DNA from 4 places in the Streptomyces sp. NPDC057743 genome. Region 3 is predicted to be linked to each of the others. Evidence: riboswitches for the same ligand, from Rfam matches in the RefSeq annotation. Region 3 holds a riboswitch; each other region holds the start of a gene.
What was found. A riboswitch is a leader RNA that binds a small molecule or an ion and turns the genes downstream of it on or off. The one in region 3 is predicted to bind cyclic di-AMP.
Positions count from the first base shown of each region.

Region 1: it holds a riboswitch for cyclic di-AMP, as region 3 does, so the genes downstream of both, ACFVFQ_RS11335 (transglycosylase family protein) here and ACFVFQ_RS12805 (M23 family metallopeptidase) in region 3, are expected to answer to the same signal.
Region 2: it holds a riboswitch for cyclic di-AMP, as region 3 does, so the genes downstream of both, ACFVFQ_RS27140 (peptidoglycan DD-metalloendopeptidase family protein) here and ACFVFQ_RS12805 (M23 family metallopeptidase) in region 3, are expected to answer to the same signal.
Region 4: it holds a riboswitch for cyclic di-AMP, as region 3 does, so the genes downstream of both, ACFVFQ_RS30440 (NlpC/P60 family protein) here and ACFVFQ_RS12805 (M23 family metallopeptidase) in region 3, are expected to answer to the same signal.

Region 1 covers NZ_JBHVJX010000008.1:61,120-65,017, forward strand. The annotation lists gene eno (phosphopyruvate hydratase) at 1-1,046, opposite strand, end outside; gene ACFVFQ_RS11335 (transglycosylase family protein) at 1,363-2,049, opposite strand; cyclic di-AMP (ydaO/yuaA leader) riboswitch at 2,057-2,226, opposite strand; gene ACFVFQ_RS11340 (transglycosylase family protein) at 2,477-3,556, opposite strand; gene ACFVFQ_RS11345 (cytochrome P450) at 3,796-3,898, opposite strand, start outside.
Region 2 covers NZ_JBHVJX010000026.1:85,134-89,031, forward strand. The annotation lists gene ACFVFQ_RS27135 (DUF2332 domain-containing protein) at 1-824, opposite strand, end outside; cyclic di-AMP (ydaO/yuaA leader) riboswitch at 1,236-1,392, shown strand; gene ACFVFQ_RS27140 (peptidoglycan DD-metalloendopeptidase family protein) at 1,683-3,044, shown strand; gene ACFVFQ_RS27145 (aldo/keto reductase) at 3,195-3,898, shown strand, end outside.
Region 3 covers NZ_JBHVJX010000009.1:137,607-141,504, forward strand. The annotation lists gene ACFVFQ_RS12800 (GntR family transcriptional regulator) at 205-891, opposite strand; gene ACFVFQ_RS12805 (M23 family metallopeptidase) at 1,137-1,913, opposite strand; cyclic di-AMP (ydaO/yuaA leader) riboswitch at 1,926-2,082, opposite strand; gene ACFVFQ_RS12810 (M16 family metallopeptidase) at 2,393-3,784, opposite strand; gene ACFVFQ_RS12815 (M16 family metallopeptidase) at 3,814-3,898, opposite strand, start outside.
Region 4 covers NZ_JBHVJX010000034.1:41,559-45,456, forward strand. The annotation lists gene ACFVFQ_RS30435 (hypothetical protein) at 1-314, shown strand, start outside; gene ACFVFQ_RS30440 (NlpC/P60 family protein) at 500-1,645, opposite strand; cyclic di-AMP (ydaO/yuaA leader) riboswitch at 1,653-1,836, opposite strand; gene pcrA (DNA helicase PcrA) at 2,071-3,898, shown strand, end outside.

The DNA of each region.
Region 1 (3,898 bases), on a different contig from region 3:
ACGGCGTCCAGGGTCTCGGTCAGCGAACCGATCTGGTTGACCTTCACCAGGAGGGCGTTGGCGGAGCCCTCCTCGATGCCGCGGGCCAGGCGCTCGGGGTTGGTGACGAACAGGTCGTCACCCACGAGCTGGACCTTGGTGCCGAGCTTGTCGGTGATGACCTTCCAGCCGGCCCAGTCGTCCTCGAACAGCGGGTCCTCGATGGAGACGAGCGGGTACGCGGAGACGAGCTCCTCGTAGTACTCGGTCATCTCAGCGGCCGAGCGCTCCTTGCCCTCGAACTGGTACTTGCCGTCCTTGTAGAACTCGGAGGCGGCGACGTCCAGGGCCAGCGCGATGTCCTGGCCGGGGGCGTAGCCGGCCTCCTTGATGGCCTCCAGGATGAGGTCCAGGGCCTCGCGGTTGGAGCCGAGGTTCGGGGCGAAGCCGCCCTCGTCGCCCAGACCGGTGGCCAGGCCCTTGCGCTTCAGGACCTTCTTGAGGGTGTGGTAGACCTCGGCGCCCCAACGCAGCGCCTCGGAGAAGGACTCCGCGCCGATCGGCGCGATCATGAACTCCTGGATGTCCACGTTGGAGTCGGCGTGCGAGCCACCGTTGAGGATGTTCATCATCGGCACCGGCAGGACGTGCGCGTTCGGGCCACCGAGGTAGCGGAACAGCGGCAGGTCGCTGGCCTCGGAGGCGGCGTGCGCGACGGCCAGGGAGACGCCGAGGATGGCGTTGGCGCCCAGCGAGCCCTTGTTGTCGGTGGCGTCCAGGTCGAACATCGCCTGGTCGATCAGCCGCTGCTCGGTCGCGTCGTAGCCGACGAGCTCCGGGCCGATCTGCTCGATGACCGCGAGGACGGCCTTCTCGACGCCCTTGCCGAGGTAGCGGTTGGGGTCACCGTCCCGCAGCTCGACGGCCTCGAAGGCGCCGGTCGAGGCGCCGGACGGGACGGCGGCACGGCCGGTGCTGCCGTCGTCGAGGCCGACCTCGACCTCGACCGTGGGATTACCTCGCGAGTCGAGAATTTCGCGGGCTACGACGACGTCGATGGACGGCACGTTGTCTCCTTCGGGGGTGTCTGGAGTTCTCGCCATGAGCCTAACGGCCCCGGACGTGTCCGCTTGCCCGTGGCCCGCTCCGTGGGACGAAAAAACCCAACAAGCAGGCCAAACTCCCAGTTCATGGGAGGTTTCCGGGCGTTGTTCGCTATGCGGGTAACGCCGCGCCGGGCCGTCTGATGGCCTCGGAAACGGTGCACGTCAGCGGGGGGGCTCGGGCGCGGTGCGGCACGGCGCAGGGGCGCTTGGACATAAGAAGCCCCGCCGCGGCGCGCTCGGGGGTACGCGCCGGGGCGGGGCAGCTTTCGCGGGCGGCTCAGATGCTGAGCTTCTGGCCCGGGAAGATCAGGTTGGGGTTGCCGCCGACGACGGACTTGTTGGCGGCGTAGAGCGCCTTCCAGTTGGTGCCGTGCGCCTTGGCGATCTTGGCGAGGGTGTCGCCCGACTTCACGGTGTAGGTGTCACCGGAGCGGTGCGACTGCTGCGGGGCCGGCTGGGCCTTCTCGACCTTCTCGCGGACCGGGGCGGACTTCTTCTTGGTGGTGCCCTCGGTCTGCTTGCGAGTCTCGGAGGTGCCCTGGCTCTTCTTGACCGTGGCGCCACCGGAGGTGTCGACGTTGGCGGCCGGGCCACCGGCGGTCAGGTTGCCGGCGCCGGCGCAGGACCAGGCACCCGGGCCCTGGATGGCGAGCAGCTTCTCGGCGGCGGCGATCTGCTGGGCCTTGGTGGCCAGGTCGGCGCGGGCCGCGTACTGGGTACCACCGGCGGCGGCCCAGCTGGAGTTGGAGAACTGCAGGCCACCGTAGTAGCCGTTACCGGTGTTGATCGACCAGTTGCCACCGGACTCGCACTGGGCGACCTTGTCCCAGGTGGCGACCGAGGCGGCGGAAGCGGAGGTGGCGCCCATCAGCGGGACGGCGACGGCGGCGCCGGCGACACCGGCCAGGGTGGCGACGCGGACGGCCTTGGAGCTGCGGCGGTGCTTGCCCTTGTTGATCAGCATCGTGCGTTCGTTTCCTCACCGACGCCTACGAGGTGAGCTGTCGGGTTCGGGCCGTGTGAGCTGCCCGGCCGCGTGTGCTGCACACGCGACTTCACCCCAAGCCGGTTGACCCGCTTTCACGGGTGGGGCCGGCACTTACCTTGGGTCCCCCGCTCCTGCCTTCGGCGCTTGCGCGTCGTCGTCCTCCGACCGCCGGCAGGATTCGGCGTGCGATCGAAGGGCCCGCTTTGGCGAGCGGTCCTGACCGTAAGCAAAACCCTGTTGGTGTTCAAACCCCATCTTCTGAACCAAGTTGACCGTTTTTGATCATCAGGGCGGACATTTCCGCAGGTGGACCCCGGTATCGAAACGGGGGGCGGGACCCGCCCCATCCCCCGCAACGAGAGCCATATCTCACTTTTACGAAACCGCCCCGAACCGGCGGTAACTACCCCTGCGCCCGCCCGAGATCGAGCAGTTGACCAGGAAGGATGAGGTCCGCATCGGAGCCGATGACGCCGCGGTTGCGGTCGTAGAGCGCGGGCCAGCCGCCCGGCAGGTCATGGCGCTCGGCGATGGCTGACAGGTTGTCACCCGGGCGTACGCGGTAGTCGTCGGCGCCCGCCGGGGGCGTGCGGTGCGCCGCCCCACCGCGCGAGGCGTGCCGGCCGCTGCCGCCGTCCCGCTCGTCTCCGGAGCCCGAGCCGTCGCCGGGCGCACCGCGGTGCTTGCCGGCGGCGGGGGGCGTACCGGGGTCGGACGGGGGCGAGGAGGGAGACGGGGTCGCGTCCGAGGGATCGGTGGAGGGGGTGCCGGACGGCGACGTGGCGGGCGGCCCGGACGGCGACCCCGACGGCTCCCCGGTCGGGCCCCCGGTCGGCTTCCCGGGCGACGAGGGGGACGGGGTGGCCGACGGGGAACCCGACGGCGATCCGGACGGCGACGCGGAGTCCGTCGGGCTTGTGGGGCCCGTGGTGCCCGTGGGGTCCGTCGGGTCCTGGCTCGCCGAAGGGGCGCCCGGGGTACCGGAGTCGGAGTCCGCCCCGGGGTCGGCGTCGCTGCCGGACGGGGCGGGCGTCGTGGCGCCCGGACCCGCGCGGTCCGCGTCGCCCGACGTGCCGGACGGGTCGCCGGTGGCCGGGTCGTCGGCCGAGGGGTCGTGCGTGGGGCGCGGGGTGGGGCGGCTGGTGCTGCCCGGGTCGACGCCCGGCTTGCGGCCGCCCTTCGTCAGCCCGGCGTCCACCGCGCAGCTCGGGAAGGCGTCCGGGCCGCGGTCGTCGAGGATCGCCTGGGCCACGGCTATCTGCTGGGCGCGGCTGGCGAGGTCGGGGCGGGAGGCGTAGGCGGAACCGCCGTAGTGGTCCCACATCTCCTGGGTGAGCTGGAGGCCGCCGTAGAAACCGTTGCCGGTGGCGGAGCTCCACATTCCGCCGCTCTCGCACTGCGCGACGCGGTCCCAGGTCGCCGCGTCGGCGGCCTGTGCGCCACCGGCGCTGAGCAGGGGCAGGGCCAGCCCCGCGCCGGTCACTCCTGCCGTGACAAAGATGGCCGGTGCTTGTCGGGGGCGACGATGCCGGCCGTTCCCGGAACGCATGCGGTTGCCTTTCGCGCGGCGGTTGAGTTGTCGGATCGCGGTCGGCGGGGGCGCCGTGGAGGGCGGCCCGCGATCGACCTCGATCGCCGGACGAAAGGTAGCCGGGGTTACGGGCAGTCACAAGCCGGTGTAGCGGAGATCACGCAATGGTCACATGCCTGACAGTTCGTCAACTATGCGGCCGTGCCTGGTGGGGACGGTTCCGGCGCTCCCTCCGGTGCGACCTCCGGCGTGAACTCCACCGGCAGGGTGCGCAGTCCGCGCATGATGAGCCCG
Region 2 (3,898 bases), on a different contig from region 3:
AGCGCCGGCAGCTCGTCGACCAGGTCGCCGCGGACCAGCACGGGGCGTGGCGCGGGCCGCACCGCCTCGACGGCCGCCGTGAGGCGCGCGCTGCGGGCCTCGTCGCCGGGCCAGACGAGGGCCCGCAGCCAGCGGAGGTCGTCCGCGTCCCCGACCGGGTCCAGCGGGTTCAGGTCGATGCCGCCGCGCCAGACGATGTCGGGGAGGAGCCCGCCGGGCAACGCCGCCGGGTCGCCGTGGGCGTTGTCGTTGCCGTTGTCGTCGTCGAAGGGGGCTGGCCCGCTGGTGTGGCAGGTGAACGTGACCGGGGAATCCGGGGCGCCGCACGAGGAGTCGCGCCCCTCGTGGACGTAGCGGTAGCGGTACCGGTCCGGGTGCAGGCACAGCCCGGCCGACGTTCCGACCTCCAGGAGGGCCAGGGGCTGCGGTAGACGGGCCAGCAGCGGCAGCAGTGCGGCGCAGCGGGCCGGTTCGTTGGCCTGGGTGGCGCGTTGCAGGACCACCGAGCGGACCTCGTCCCAGTGCCGGATCGTCCACTCGCGCCAGCGCCCGTACGCCGCCGCGCCGCGCGGCCCCAACTCCGCGTGCGGGCCGTCCAGATAGCGCACCGCGGCGAGCAGCAGGTTCGGCTGCTGCTTGTTGCCGGCCGGCAGCGACCCCGCGAGCAGTTCGCAGAACTCGTCGTCCTGGCCGATCCGGGCGGCCAACTCCTCGTGCGCCCCGGACCGCCCGCGCGCCTGTTGCCAGGAGAACTCCCGGTACCGATCCGCCACTTCCTGCGGGGTGTTGACGACGTTTCCGGTGTTCGCAACGTTGACGGCCATGGGGCGACGTTATCGCCCTCACTCTCCGTGATTGTTACGCATCCCTCTGCATAACAAGTGGTGCACAATCGTCGCGAGATCGTTTGACGCGGCGGCGCCAACTCGCCCTGATTGGGGAGGGCTTGAGGGGAAACGTTCCCGCCGGAGCCCTCTTGGGGGCCGTGTGGAACCCCCGTGGATTCGTGGGAACGCTTGGATTTCCCTCGTCGTCTCTATTACTGTCCGATAACGGAGCGCGGTCGTCCCAGCCGTCGCAAGTGGCGGCACCGTGCGCCGACGCCGAATCCCGTACGCGCTTTTCCCGCACGTCCAGAACGACCCCGACCCGTCCCGCACGAGCCGGCCGCCGCCCTGCTCGACCGGGTCCCCGACCCGCGTCGCGCCGCCCGGATCGACCGGTTTGGTGGATGCCTGTCGGATCCGCCTGGAATTGCTGGGAATTGAGCGAGGGGAACCGGGGAACCACCCTCTTGGGGTGAATCGGGCGCTTCTCGCCAGGAGGCGTTCGTAGGAGACCTTCCTGCTCCGAACCCGTCAGCTAACCCGGTAGGCGAGAAGGAAGGAAAGGAGAGCGCCCCCGTGGCGTCCAACAGGCCCGCCCCCCACGCTCCATCCGGCTATGGCCTAGGCGGCCCCGCCGACTTCAGCGGCACGATCGGCTTCGGCCTTGGCCTCGGTGGCCCCGCCGGGCACGTTGCCTCCGGTGGTGTTGGTGTGGATGTTTCGGGTGGGGGTGGCGATGTCGTTGATGCCGCTGCTTCGCCCGCTTCCCCTGCTTCCCCCGTTTCTGCTGCTTCCGTTGCTTCGTCAGCGTCGTCAGCTTCTTCGGCTTCTTCCGCCGCTTCCGCTTACGAGGCGATGCCCCAGCAAGGGTTGCCCCACCAGGGGCTGCTCCCCGAAGGGCTGGCCCATGAGGGCGTCGACCAGGGCGGGTTGCCCGGTGGTGAGCCGGTGCACGGTCCCCAAGGGAGCGGTGCCGAGGGCGCGTGGGTCACGGGTGACGAGATGGCTGCCGGCGAGGCGGAGCTCTACGAGGCCGGGGGCGACGAAGAGGGCCTCCGTTCGCTGCGCGGCAAGCACCGGGTGGCCAGGCAGCGCGGCGTCGGTCTGGCGCGCGGCGGCACGGCCCTGGGCGTCGGCGTGATCGCGGCGGTCGGCGCGAGCGGGGTGGCCGCGGCCGAGGGCCGGCCGCCGGTGCCGATCTCGATGCCCGACCCCGGTGGGACGGCCGATGATGCCACCGCGGATGCCCCGAACGCCCCGGTGGCCGCCGCCGCGACCACCACCGCGGACGCCTTCGCTCCCGCCGCCCATGGCACGCGGGCCGGCGGCGCCCCCGCGGAAGCCGCGCAGGGCACGGGCGCGGCCGAGGCGCTGCGCAACCGCATCCTCCAGCAGGGCGGTGCCCGCCCGGCCGATGCCCAGGCCGGCGTCCAAACCGACGCCCAAACCGACACTCAAGCCGACGCCCAACAGGGCGGCCCCACGGGGTCGGAGGCCACGGGAACGGCCGCGACCGCGGAGAGCGCGCCGCAGGCGTCAGAGATGCCGCAGACGTCCGGAGTCGAGCAGGCGTCCGGGACGGAGGAGACGTCGAGGGCGGAGGGGGCGTCGGGGGCGGAGACGGAGGAGGCACCGGCCGCCGCACAGGCGCCGCAGCCGGACGGGAAGGCCACCCAGGCCACGGAGGTCCCCCAGACTTCCCAGACCTCCCAGGCAACGCAGGCCACCCACGAACCGGCGGCCCCGGCGACCCCGGCGGCCCCGGCCGCACAGCCCTCCTCCGCCGGCTCCCCGGAAGCCGACCAACCCGCCCGCGCCGCCCAGGACTTCGTCGCCCCGGTTGCCTCGCACACCCTGGCCACCGGCTTCGGGCAGGCCGGCGACCGCTGGGCCGCGGACCACACCGGCCAGGACTTCGCGGCCCCAACGGGCACGCTGGTCAAGGCGGTTCACGACGGGACCATCACCCAGGCGGGCTGGGCCGGAGCGTACGGCTACCGGATCGTCGTCACGCTCGACGACGGTACGGAGCTCTGGTTCTGCCACCTGTCCTCCATGGTCAAGACGTCGGGCAGGGTCCATACGGGAGAGGTGATCGGCCGTGTCGGCGCCACCGGCAACGCCACCACCCCGCACCTCCACCTGGAGGTCCGTCCGCACGGCGGCGCCCCGACCGACCCGGTGCCGTGGCTGCGCGACCGCGGGGTCACCGTCTGACGCCCGCGCCGGCCGCCCGCATCCCGTGGGCGGCCAGCCGCGCACCCTCTCTGGACCGGCAACGGGAGCGGACCAACTCCCCACCTAGGCCGGGGAATAACTCCCGCAGCGCGAGGAACAATTCCAGGCGCTGTTGCGTTGTAGCAGGGCATGACCGCGACACACGCCCAGAGCTCCGTTCCCGACCGCAAGCCGCTCGGTTCGCTGTCCGTCTCCCGGCTCTGCCTCGGGGGCAACGTCTTCGGCTGGACCGCCGACGAGGCCGAGTCCTTCGCCGTACTCGACGCCTACGTTGCCGGCGGTGGCAATTTCATCGACACCGCCGACATGTACTCGTCCTGGGTGCCCGGCAACAAGGGCGGTGAGTCCGAGACCGTCATCGGCAACTGGCTCGCGGCCCGCGGCAACCGCGACCAGGTCGTGATCGCCACCAAGGTCGGCGCCCACCCCGACTACAAGGGCCTGTCCGCGGCCACCATCAAGGCCGGTGTCGACCAGTCCCTGGCCCGTCTGCGCACGGACCACATCGACCTCTACTACACCCACTTCGACGACGAGTCCGTCGAGGTGGGCGAGTTCCTCACCGCCCTGGACGACCTCGTCAAGGCCGGCAAGGTCCGCGAGATCGCCGCGTCCAACATCTCCGCGCAGCGCCTCCAGGCGTCGCTGGACTTCTCCGCCCGTGAGGGCGTGGCCCGTTACGTGGCCCTCCAGCCGCACTACAACCTGGTCTCCCGCGACACCTACGAGGGTGAACTCGCCGACGTGGCCGCCCGCAACGGCCTGGCCGCCGTCCCGTATTTCGCGCTCGCCTCCGGCTTCCTGACGGGCAAGTACCGCCCGGGCGTCAGCGT
Region 3 (3,898 bases):
CCGGACGGCGATAGGGTCCACCAGCCGCCACCCTCATTCGCGACCTCTGGCCGGCACCCCTAATACGAGATTCCCATTCTCCCCATTCACAGGGGGGCATTTCGGCAAGCGGCATCAGAAACGCACGCCGAGCACCCCCGCCCCGCCTTCTCCCCCAACACTCGCATTCCCCGACGCCTCCCCCCTTTGTATACGGGGCGATTGTTAAGCGCGGGCGCGTGCCGTGTTGACGGGTCGTTTCGCCTCGCTCACATCGGAAGCGTGGCGGCGCAGTCGGTACACCGGGAGCGAGCGTTCGATGTGCGCCGCCATGAGGGTGCGCGCCCGTTCCGCGTCCCCACGGGCGACGGCGTCAAGTACGGCGCCGTGTTCGTCCCACGCATCGGTGACGCGGGTGGGCGGCTCGATGACATAGGTCCACTCGATCTTGCGTCGCAGCTGGGTGAGGAGCGCCGTGAGACTGGGGCTGCCGGCCGCCTGGGCGAGCGTCTCGTGGAACCAACCGTCCAGCTGGCGCAGGTCGTTGGGGTGACCGTGGCGGGCCCGTTCGCGACCGAGTCGCACCAGGCCGCGCAGCACCTTGAGGTGAGCGGTGGTGCGGCGGGCGGCGGCGCGGGCTGCGCCCAGCGGCTCCATGAGGGCGCGCATGTCGAGGAGGTCGGCGGCCTCCTGCTCGGTGAGCTCGGCGACGCAGGCGCCCGCGTGGTGGCGGGAGGTGACGAAACCTTCGGACTGGAGGGTGCGCAGCGCTTCCCTCACCGGGACCCGGGAGACGCCGTACCGCGCGGCGAGAATGTCCTCGATCAGCCGGCTCCCCGGCGCGAGCAGACCGGAGACGATATCGTCCCGAATCGCCGTGCACACCGCGTGCGCGGAAATGTGGCTTCGCATCGTCCGTGCCTCCGCCGTAATCCCCGAAAGATGTCACCGCTCGGCGACATTCCTCGACTCTATTCGACACGGATGGATTCTCCCGTGGAATGTCGCGAATTCAACGGCGCTTTTCGGACGGTGCGGTCCGGGAAGCTGGCGGACGGACCGGCGGTGGCCCTACGGAAACGACGGAGCCCCGGCCCACCAGGGTGGCGGGCCGGGGCTCCAGGGGGACGGTGCTGCGGCGGAGAGGTCGGGGAAGGTCAGACGCTGACGCCGTGCGCGCGCAGGTAAGCGATCGGGTCGATGTCCGAGCCGTAGTTAGGGCCGGTCCGGGCCTCGAAGTGGAGGTGCGGGCCGGTGGTGTTGCCGGTGTTGCCGGAGAGGGCGATCTGCTGCCCCGGGGTGACGGACTGCCCGACGCTCACCCCGATCGACGAGAGGTGGCCGTACTGGGTGTACGTACCGTCGTTCATCCGGATCACGATGTTGTTGCCGTACGCGCCGCCCCAGCCGGCCTCGACGACGGTGCCGGCGCCCACGGCGTGGACCTGCGTCCCGTAGGCGGCGTGGAAGTCGATGCCGGTGTGGCTGCCCGAGGACCACAGGCCGCTGGACGCCTTGTACGCGGTGGAGACGTAGGAATCGGCCACCGGAGCAACGAAGGTGTTGAGGCGCTTGCGCTCGGCCTCGCGGGCGGCGCGTACCTTAGCCGCGCGCTCCTCGTCGGCCTTCTTCTTCGCCATCTCGGCCAGCCGCTTGGCCTCGACCTCGGCCTTCGCCCTGGCCTCGGCGGCCTCGGCAGCCGCCTGCTGCGTGTCCGCCTGGGCCTCGATCCGGACGGCGAGTTCGTCACCGAGCTCGACGGCGTGCTGGAGGCCGGTGTCGTGGGTCGGCTCGCCCGTGGCGGCCAGCGCGGGCGACGCTACGGAGGCGACGACTCCGGAGGCCGCGAGGGTGGCTATGCCGGCGAGGTTGCGGGTCGTGCGAGCGGTGCGGCTCGCACGGCGGTGCTTCCCGGTGGCACGGGTGAACGCCATGTACGGGCTGGTCCTTTCCTTCCCTCTCGCCTACCGGGTTAGCTGACGGGTTCGGAGCAGGAAGGTCTCCTACGGGCTCCTCCGGAGAGGAGTCCGATTCACCCCAAGGGACATGTGGGTCCCCGGCTCCCCTGGCTCGCGCCGTACGGGGACTCGGCGATGACTGCTCGGTGCCACTGTTGTGGCGGAGTTGTGACGAACAGCCGGACCGACGCTAAACGGGGCAACTTTCAATCGGCAAACAGAACTGGAGTTTTGTGCGGCACGCCACACTCGAATCGGGCAACCGACGCAACCGGGCAGACGGCACCGCCCGGTTGCGGGCGCGGCCCCGTAGAGGTGACGGAGCAACGCTCACCAGTTGGGCGGGCGGAAAACGCCGTGCACACGCAGCGGCTCCCGTGGCAAGTCACTGCCACGGGAGCCGCTTTGTCGATAAGTGACGGGACGTCGGGTGACGTGCCGTCATGCAGCCGAGGTCAGCCGCTGACGACCGTCACCTCGCCGATGCCCAACGCCTTGACGGGCTCGGCGATCTGCGCCGCGTCGCCCACCAGGACCGTCACCAGCCGGTCCGCGGGGAAGGCGTTGACGACCGCCGCGGTCGCCTCGACCGTGCCGGTCTCCGCAAGCCGGACGTACAACTGCGCCTGGTAGTCGTCCGGGAGCTGCTGCTCCACCTGGTCGGCCAGGGTCCCCGCAACCGCAGCGGCGGTCTCGTACTTGAGCGGGGCCACGCCGACGAGGTTCTGCACGGCGACGTCGCGCTCGGCGTCGGTCAGCCCCTCGGCCGCGAGGGTGCGCAGCACCGTCCACAGGTCCTTCAGGGCCGGCCCGGTGGAGGCGGTGTCCACCGACCCGCTGATGGCGAGCAGGGCGGCGCCGGTGGCGCCCTCCGGGGACGACGGGGCGGAGGAACGCAGGACCTGGCCGAAGGCGCGCACCCCGTAGGTGTAGCCCTTCTCCTCGCGCAGCACCCGGTCCAGACGGGACGTGAGGGTGCCACCCAGGCAGTACGTGCCGAGCACCTGGGCGGGCCACACCTGGTCGTGCCGGTCGGCGCCGACCCGTCCGATGAGCAGCTGGGTCTGAACGGCACCGGGACGGTCGACGATCACCACGCGACCGGTGTCGTCGGCGACGACCGGCGAGGGCTTCGACGGCTGCGCGGGGGAACCCTTCCAGGCGCCCAGGGTGTCGGCCAGCGCCGCGTCCAGGTCGACGCCGGTGAAGTCGCCGACGATGACGGCGGTGCCGGTGGCGGGCCGGACGTGCGCGTCGTAGAAGGCGCGGACGGCGGCCGCGTCGATCCGGGCGATGGTCTCCTCGGTGCCCTGACGGGGCCGGGACATCCGGGAGTTGGCCGGGAACAGCTCCTTGGACAGCGCCATCGCCGCGCGCCGGGCCGGGTTGGCCAGCTCGTGCGGGATCTCGTCGAGGCGGTTGCGGACCAGCCGCTCGACCTCGTCGTCCGGGAAGGCGGGGGCACGCAGCGCGTCGGCGAGCAGACCGAGGGCACGCGGCAGACGGGAGGCCGGGACCTCAAGGGAGACCCGTACACCGGGGTGGTCGGCGTGCGCGTCCAACGTGGCGCCGCAGCGCTCCAGTTCGGCGGCGAACTCCTCGGCGGTGTGCTTGTCGGTGCCCTCGGAGAAGGCCCGGGCCATGATCGTGGCGACGCCGTCGAGGCCCTCGGGCTCGGCCGCCAGCGGGGCGACGAGGTTGACCTCCACGGCGACGACCTGCTGCCCGGGCCGGTGACTGGTCAGCAGGGTCAGCCCGTTGGCCAACTGGCTGCGCTCGGGCGCCGGGAAGGCCCACGGCTTGGGCGCACCGCTTTGGGGCTGCGGGTGGAACTCCATGGTGCTCATGGGGGCGTCTGCTGGGGTGGTGGCGTCGGTCACTTGGCCGCCTCCTCTTCCTCGGTGCCGGCGGCGTCGGGCTGCGCGGTGGGCTCGTAGACGAGCACGGCGCGGTTGTCGGGG
Region 4 (3,898 bases), on a different contig from region 3:
TCGGCATCGCCTCCCTCCTCGGCGGGTTCCTGACCCAGATGAAGGCGATGAGCGCGGGCACCGCCCGCTTCGTGCCGGCCATGCTGCACGGCGCGCTGACGATGCTGGTCACCGGCATCGTGCTGGTCGGCCTGAACCAGATGCAGGGCGCCTCGCTCAACAACATCAAGTTCGGCATCAAGTTGGCCGTCCTGGTGGTGATCCTGGCGCTGGTCTACGTCAAGCGGGACGAGGAGAAGATCGCCAAGCCGGTGTTCGGCGCGGTCGGCGGCCTCACCATGCTCAACATCTTCATCGCGGTGCTCTGGACCTGAGCCCGCCCGGCGCCCCGGCGGCCCGCCCGGCAGAGAGCCGGCGGCCCGGCCCCGGCGCCGCACCGCCGTGCCGAAACGGCACACCGCGCGGTCATCCCGCTCCGTACTCCGGAGCCGGCGGATGGCCGCGCGGTGGCATGTGGGGGGTGGATCAGCGGGGCGCGGAGCGCGCGCCCGTGTGCCGGCTAGCCTGGCCGGACGCTCCCGTAGATCGGCATGTAGTAGATCGACTCCACCCGGACGTTGGCACCCGGGTGCGGGGCGTGGATCATCTTGCCGCCGCCGATGTACATCCCGACGTGGCTGATGTCGTTGTAGAAGAACACCAGGTCACCGGGTTGGAGATTCTCGGTGGAGATCCGGGTGCCGGTCTTGACCTGGTCCCAGGTCGTGCGCGGCAGATCGACCCCGGCCGCCTTCCACGCGGCCTGCGTCAGGCCCGAGCAGTCGTAGGAGTTGGGCCCGGTGGCGCCCCAGACGTAGGGCTTGCCCATCTGGGAGCGGGCGAAGGCGAGCGCCTTCTGGGCCTTGGTCCCGTACGAGCCGCTGTCCGAGGAGCCGCCGCCGGACGAGCTGCCGCCGCCGGTGTTCTGGTCGGAACCGCCGGGATGCTGCCGCCGCTTCTCGGCCTCCTTGCGGGCCTGCTCCTCGGCCTTGCGCTCGGCCGCGGCCTCCTTCTGACGCTCCAGTTCGGCCAGCCGCGCCTTCTCCTGCGCGGTCAGCCGGGAGAGCAGCTGCCGCGCCTCGGCCAGCTTGGCCTGGACGTTGCGCTTGGTCTCCTTCAGGGACGTCTGCGCGTGCTGGAGGTCGGTAAGGCTCTGCGTGGCCTCGGCCCGTTGGCGGGCGGCCACCGCGGCCTGCTCCTGATAGTCGGTGACCACCTGCTTCTGCCGACCGGTCAGCTGCTGCATCAGGTGGTTGCGGTCGACGAACTGCTGCGGGTCCTTGGCGAGCATCAGTTGGGCGGTCGGGTTGATCCCGCCGCTCTGGTACTGCGCCGAGGCGAACGAACCCAGCCGCCGCCGGGACTCGTTCATCTTCTCCGCGCGCCGGGCCGCCTCGTCGATCAGGCGGTTCACCGTGCGCTGCTCGCCGTCGGCCTTCTCCTTGGCGGCGTTGTACTTCTGGGTGGCGACCTCGGCCTGCTGGTACAGGTCGTCGACCTGCTGCTTGACCTCTTCGACGGTCGGCTGGGGCGCCTTGGGGGCGGCGTTCGCGGTCTGCGAGAGCAGGGTGACCGAGGCCAGTGCGGCCGTGGTCAGCCCGGTGGCCGTACGACGGCCGCCGGGCGTGGCAAGTATGGGGGTGCGCGGCTTGCGATGGGACGCCAAGGCCGGCGACTCCTTCCGTGGACCGCCTACCGGGTTAGCTGTCGGGTTCGGGCGGTCTGCTGACGGAAGGCTTGCCCTACGGCCGGTGCGTCCGCCTGGCAACGGTCGCCCCGGTCGATTCACCCCGGTGGTGCTTGTGGGTCCCCGGCTCCGGATGCCTCGCGGCAGGCCGGACTCGGCGGAGGCGGCCCGTGCGGACGCTGTCGTCCGCGGGGACGGCGGGCTGCCTTGAGCGAGACCGTAGCCAACTCGTGTGGCTTCTGTGAAGGCAGGTGTTCGATATGCCCGAAACCTTTTCGTGACCTGAATGCGGAGGGCCCACGAGGCGTCCCCGGCCGCGCAGATGACGCCCCGACCGGGGCGGTACCGGGCAATCCGTCACTTCGGGACCGGTTGTCAGTGCGGCGGCCTAGACTCGGTGGGCGATGAGCAGCCTCTTTGACGACAGCTTCCTGGCGGACCTCGGCCCCGCGGACGAGGAGCCCCCGCCGCCGCCCGAGGACGAGCACGGCCCGGCCCCGGAGGAGATCCCCGCCGACCTCTTCGGCGGGAAGTTCGACGCGCCCGCGCCCAGGGAGCCGTACTACCGCGACGGCGCCGCCCGCCCCGCCATCGACCCGGCGGCGCTCCTGGAGGGCCTCAACGACCAGCAGAAGGCCGCCGTGGTGCACAGCGGCAGCCCGCTGCTGATCGTCGCCGGCGCCGGCTCCGGCAAGACCCGGGTGCTCACCCACCGCATCGCCCACCTGCTCGCCGAGCGCCACGTCCACCCCGGCCAGATCCTCGCGATCACCTTCACCAACAAGGCCGCGGGCGAGATGAAGGAGCGCGTCGAGGACCTGGTCGGCCCGCGGGCCAACGCCATGTGGGTCTCCACCTTCCACAGCGCCTGCGTGCGGATACTGCGCCGGGAGTCCAAGCGGCTCGGCTTCACCTCGTCCTTCTCGATCTACGACGCGGCCGACTCCAAGCGCCTGATGGCCCTGGTCTGCCGCGATCTGGATCTGGACCCCAAGCGCTTCCCGCCCAAGTCCTTCAGCGCGAAGATCTCCAACCTCAAGAACGAGCTCATCGACGAGGAGACCTTCGCCGGGACGGCGGCCGACGGGTTCGAGAAGACCCTCGCCGAGGCGTACGCGATGTACCAGGCGCGGCTGCGCGAGGCCAACGCCCTGGACTTCGACGACATCATCATGACGACGGTCCACCTGCTCCAGGCGTTCCCCGACGTCGCCGAGCACTACCGCCGCCGCTTCCGCCACGTCCTCGTCGACGAGTACCAGGACACCAACCACGCCCAGTACACCCTCGTCCGCGAGCTGGTGGGCCCGGGCACGGTCGAGATCCCCGCCGCCGAGCTGTGCGTGGTCGGCGACGCCGACCAGTCCATCTACGCCTTCCGCGGCGCCACGATCCGCAACATCCTCCAGTTCGAGGAGGACTATCCGAACGCCACCACGATCCTGCTGGAGCAGAACTACCGCTCCTCGCAGACGATCCTCTCGGCCGCCAACGCCGTCATCGAGCGCAACGAGAACCGCCGCCCCAAGAACCTCTGGACGGACGCCGGCGCCGGCCCCAAGATCACCGGCTATGTCGCCGACACCGAGCACGACGAGGCCCAGTTCGTCGCCGACGAGATCGACCGGCTCACCGACGCCGGCGACGCCAAGGCCGGCGACGTGGCGATCTTCTACCGCACCAACGCCCAGTCCCGCGTCTTCGAAGAGATCTTCATCCGGGTCGGGCTGCCCTACAAGGTCGTTGGCGGCGTGCGCTTCTACGAGCGCAAGGAGGTCCGCGACATCCTCGCCTACCTCCGGGTGCTCGCCAACCCCGAGGACGCCGTCCCGCTCCGCCGGATCCTCAACGTCCCCAAGCGCGGCATCGGCGACCGTGCCGAGGCGATGATCGAGGCCCTCGCCCAGCGCGAGAAGATCACCTTCCCGCAGGCGCTGCGCCGGGTCGACGAGGCGTACGGCATGGCCGCCCGCTCCGCCAACGCCGTCAAGCGGTTCAACGCCCTGATGGAGGAGTTGCGCACCATCGTGGAGTCCGGGGCCGGCCCCGCCACGATCCTGGAGGCGGTCCTGGAGCGCACCGGCTACCTCGCCGAACTCCAGTCGTCCACCGACCCCCAGGACGAGACCCGCGTCGAGAACCTCCAGGAACTCGCCTCCGTGGCCCTGGAGTTCGAGCAGGACCACGGTGAGGCCGGTGAGGCCGACGAGACCCAGGAGGCCGAGGGGGCGG